Regions from separate parts of the Bradyrhizobium sp. WCU1 genome, predicted to be linked through region 2. Evidence: predicted binding sites of a transcription regulator. Region 2 holds the regulator's gene; the other holds the start of a gene.
The links. Region 2 encodes PhoB, which activates phosphate uptake and scavenging genes when phosphate is short. Its sites were predicted from a motif close to TGTCATNNANCTGTCAT; they were not measured.
Positions count from the first base shown of each region.

Region 1 (2,199 bases), 1.9 Mb from region 2:
AGAAAACGCATCAAATGAAGAACCGGTAGATGCCATGCGATTCCTCACGACATTCCAGCTCGCCGACTTCCTCGACACGCTGATCAGCCTGACATCGGCCTTTGTGCTCGGCACCCTGATCGGGGCCGAGCGGCAGTACCGGCAGCGCACCGCGGGCCTGCGCACCAACGTGCTGGTCGCGGTCGGCGCGGCCGCCTTCGTCGACCTCGCGATGCATCTGGCGGGCGCCGACGGCGCGGTGCGGGTGATCGCCTATGTCGTGTCGGGGATCGGCTTCCTCGGCGCCGGCGTCATCATGAAGCAGGGCATGGACGTGCGCGGCCTCAACACCGCGGCGACGCTGTGGGCCTCGGCCGCGGTCGGCTCCTGCGCCGGCGCCGACCTGGTGGCGCAGGCCGCGGCGCTGACCGTGTTCGTGATCGCCGGCAACACGCTGCTGCGTCCGCTGGTCAACGCCATCAACCGTATCCCGCTCAACGAGAAGGCGCTGGAGGCGACCTACTACTTCAAGGTCGTGGTCACCGCGGAGGTGCTGCCCGATGTGCGCGACGCCGTCGTGGAGAAGCTCGAGGCCGCGAACTATCCGGTCGCCGATGTCAACGTGGTCGAGGCCGGCGACGACTTCCTCGAGATCGTGGCGGAGCTGGTCTCGACCGCGGTCGAACCCAACGAGCTGAACGCGGTAGTGGTCGACATGCAACATCAGCCCGGCGTGCGCCACGCGACCTGGGAAATCAGCACCACGGATTGAGGCGGTTCCACGCAGGCGGCGCCCAGGAACCATGCGGTGGCCGGATCGTTGACCTCGCTGACACGATGCGGGGTGAACGAGATGGCTGCGGATCGAACCAAGTTGCGGGCGGACGTCGTGATCGCCTCCACGCTGGTGGTGGCAGGCGTCGCGGTCGCCGTGCTGTCGCTGCAGGCAATCAACGCATCTTCGCCGCAAGAGCTGGCGCAGGCAGCCCAGCCGCTACAGCCATCGCCGGCGCCGCCGAAGACCGCGCCGCCGGCCGAGTCAAGACCCGGCGGCGAACGGCCGACCACGCCGGCGCCGGAGCCGGCGCGTCCCGATGCCGAGGCGCAGAAGGCCGGCGCCAAGCCGGTGCTGCCGCCGGCGCCCGCCGAGAAGACCGCACCACCGATCGAGAAGAAATAGGCTCTCCGGTCGGCGCATGTGACGCGCATTTGACTGATGCTGCCGATTATACTGTCTCGCCTCCGTCATCCCCGCCCGCCATAATCCGTCGTCTTGCCAACGACAGATGGGGCCATCCATGAAGATCGAGGACGTCCGGCGCACCGCCTATTCGATGCCGCTCACCAACCCGTCGTTTCCGCCGGGGCCGTACCGGTTCTTCGACCGCGAATATTTCATCATCACCTACAAGACCGATCCGGAAGCGCTCCAGGCCGTGGTGCCGGAGCCGCTCGAGGTTGCCGAGCCCGTGGTGAAGTATGAATTCATCCGCATGCCGGACTCGACCGGCTTCGGCGACTACACCGAGACCGGGCAGGTGATCCCGGTCCGCTTCAAGGGCGAATTGGGCGCCTACACCCACGCGATGTATCTCGACGACGAGGGCCCGATCGCCGGCGGCCGCGAGCTGTGGGGATTTCCGAAGAAGCTGGCCAAGCCCAGGATCGAGGTCGAGAGCGACGTCCTGGTCGGCTCGCTGCATTACGGCTCGGTGCTGTGCGCCTCCGCCACCATGGGCTACAAGCATCGCAAGGTCGACCACGACACCGTGCTGAAATCGATGGCGGCGCCGAACTTTATTCTCAAGATCATCCCGCATGTCGACGGCAGCCCGCGGATCTGCGAGCTGGTGCGGTTTCATCTCGAGGACATCACCTTGAAGGAGGCATGGACCGGCCCCGCCGCGCTCGGCCTGTTTCCTCACGCGCTGTGCGACGTCGCCCGCCTGCCGGTGCGCGAGGTGGTCTCGGCGCTGCACTACAAGGCCGATCTTACGCTCGGTCTCGGCTCGGTGGCGTTCGACTATATAGCGAAATAGCTGCCGTCATTCCGGGCCTGGCCCTTCGGGCCATCCCGGAATGACGAGAGTGGAGATCGGGTCGGGTCAGCGCACCAGGATGTTCTTGAACTGCCAGGGATCGCTGGTGTCGATGTCTTCCGGAAACAGTCCCGGGCGATCCGTCAGCGGGGTCCAGTCGGTGTAAAAGCCCTTCACCGGG
Region 1 is NZ_CM130280.1:2,362,359-2,364,557, reverse strand. It holds gene ACTUWL_RS10845 (MgtC/SapB family protein) at 35-751, shown strand; gene ACTUWL_RS10840 (hypothetical protein) at 833-1,159, shown strand; gene ACTUWL_RS10835 (acetoacetate decarboxylase) at 1,278-2,018, shown strand; gene ACTUWL_RS10830 (homospermidine synthase) at 2,085-2,199, opposite strand, start outside.
Region 1: ACTUWL_RS10835 (acetoacetate decarboxylase) is a predicted target of PhoB. The motif match lies at 1,212-1,228, and genes of this name have one in related genera.

Region 2 (2,199 bases):
AGCGCGTGGTCGCCGCCGACATCGAGATCGACAATCTGCAGCGCGTCATCGAAGAGCGCGCGGTGCTGACGATCGCGCGCCGCCAGCCGATGGCGATCGACCTGCGCGAGATCGTCAGCGCGATGCGCGTGGCCACCGATCTCGAGCGGATCGGCGACCTTGCCAAGAACATGGGCAAGCGTGTCGCGGCGCTGGAAAGCGACTTCCAGCCGCTGAAGCTGATCCGCGGCCTCGAGCACATGACCGACCTCGTGCTGTCGCAGGTCAAGTCTGTGCTCGACGCCTATGCCGCGCACGACCTGCCGGCGGCGATGAACGTCTGGAAGGGCGACGAGGAGGTCGACGCGATCTGCACCTCGCTGTTCCGCGAGCTGCTCACCTACATGATGGAGGATCCGCGCAACATCTCATTCTGTATCCATCTGATGTTCTGCGCCAAGAACATCGAGCGGATCGGCGATCACGCCACCAATATCGCCGAGACGGTGTTCTACATGATCGAAGGCCAGCAGATCACCGACAAGCGCCCGAAGGGCGACATGACCAACTTTGCCACCACGGTGCCGGGTAACACGTAGTCGACGGCGTTTCGGTTTGCGTCAGGGCAACGGATCACCACAGAGAAAGAACTTAGACCGATGAGCGCACGCATTCTGGTAGTCGAAGACGAGGAAGCGCTGACGACACTGTTGCGCTACAACCTCGATGCCGAAGGCTACGATGTCGAAACGGTGGGGCGCGGCGACGATGCCGACACCCGGCTGAAGGAGCGCGTTCCCGACCTCGTGGTGCTGGACTGGATGCTGCCGGGCCTGTCCGGCATCGAGCTGTGCCGACGGTTGCGGGCGCGGCCCGAGACCAAGCAGCTTCCGATCATCATGCTGACCGCGCGCGGCGAGGAGAGCGAGCGGGTGCGCGGGCTGGCCACCGGCGCCGACGATTACATCGTCAAGCCGTTCTCGGTGCCGGAATTGCTGGCACGGGTGAAGGGCCTGTTGCGCCGCGCGAGCCCGGAGCGGCTTGCGACCGTGCTGACCTATGGTGACATCGAGCTCGACCGCGAGAAGCGCCGCGTGGCGCGTTCGGGGCGCCCGATCGATCTCGGGCCGACCGAATATCGCCTGCTTGAATTCTTCCTCGAGCATCCCGGCCGCGTATTCAGCCGCGAGCAGCTGCTCGACAGCGTCTGGGGCCGCGACATCTACATCGATGAGCGCACCGTCGACGTGCATATCGGCCGCCTGCGCAAGCTGCTCAATCCGGGCCGCGAGCAGGATCCGATCCGCACCGTGCGCGGCGCCGGCTATGCGCTCGACGACCGCTTCGCGAAAGCCGAGCCGCAGCCGTAACGGCTTGGTCGCGATCACAGGCCACAACACGGCGTCGTCCTGTTGGCTCCATGACGAGCTGCGCACCACAAAAAAATCCCCGCTTTCGCGGGGATTTGTTTTGAAGTCTTCCGTCGTTTCCCGAGTGCTTACTTGATCTGTGGCTTCGCCGATGGCCGGCGGCGATCGGCGGCGGGCTGGTAGGCGACGCGCGAGTGATGTGCGCAATAGGGCAGGCCGGCGAGCGCCTTGCCGCCGCAGAAGAAGAATTCCGGGCTCGAGGGATCGCCGACCGGCCAATGGCAGGTCGCCTCGTTGAGCTCGAGCAGCGACAGCCGCTGGCTCATCGGCACCACGTTGTCGAAGGAGATCGGATCGGGCTCCATCTCGACCTCGAAGGCGTGTGCGAGCGCGGTGTTGCCGCGCGAAACCGGGCGCGCCACCCGCATCATGTGCTGGGCGGGACGGGCCTTGCGCTGCCGCGGCGCGGCGGTCGAGGGGGCCTTGGCGCGGCCGGAGAGGCCGAGCCGATGCACTTTGCCGATCACGGCGTTTCGCGTCACATTGCCAAGTTCCGCTGCGATCTGGCTGGCCGAAAGGCCAGACTCCCAGAGCTTCTTCAGCTGCTCGACGCGATCGTCGGACCAGGTCAATACCGTCATCGCATTCTTCCTTTCGCATGGCGCCGGCCAGTCATTGGAGCGGCGCTGCGAGCCAAATCTGGACAAATATCCCTGCGGCCAGAATCCCTTAGCCCTCGCCGGACACGATGTTGCGCCCGAACGTTTACGTGAGACACGAAGGCTACTTAGAGGGTCCAGTACTGCCGCACGAGATGTCGTACCCGACAGGCCAAACGCTACAATATGGC
Region 2 is NZ_CM130280.1:4,254,208-4,256,406, forward strand. It holds gene phoU (phosphate signaling complex protein PhoU) at 1-578, shown strand, start outside; gene phoB (phosphate regulon transcriptional regulator PhoB) at 639-1,349, shown strand; gene ACTUWL_RS19730 (GcrA family cell cycle regulator) at 1,478-1,990, opposite strand.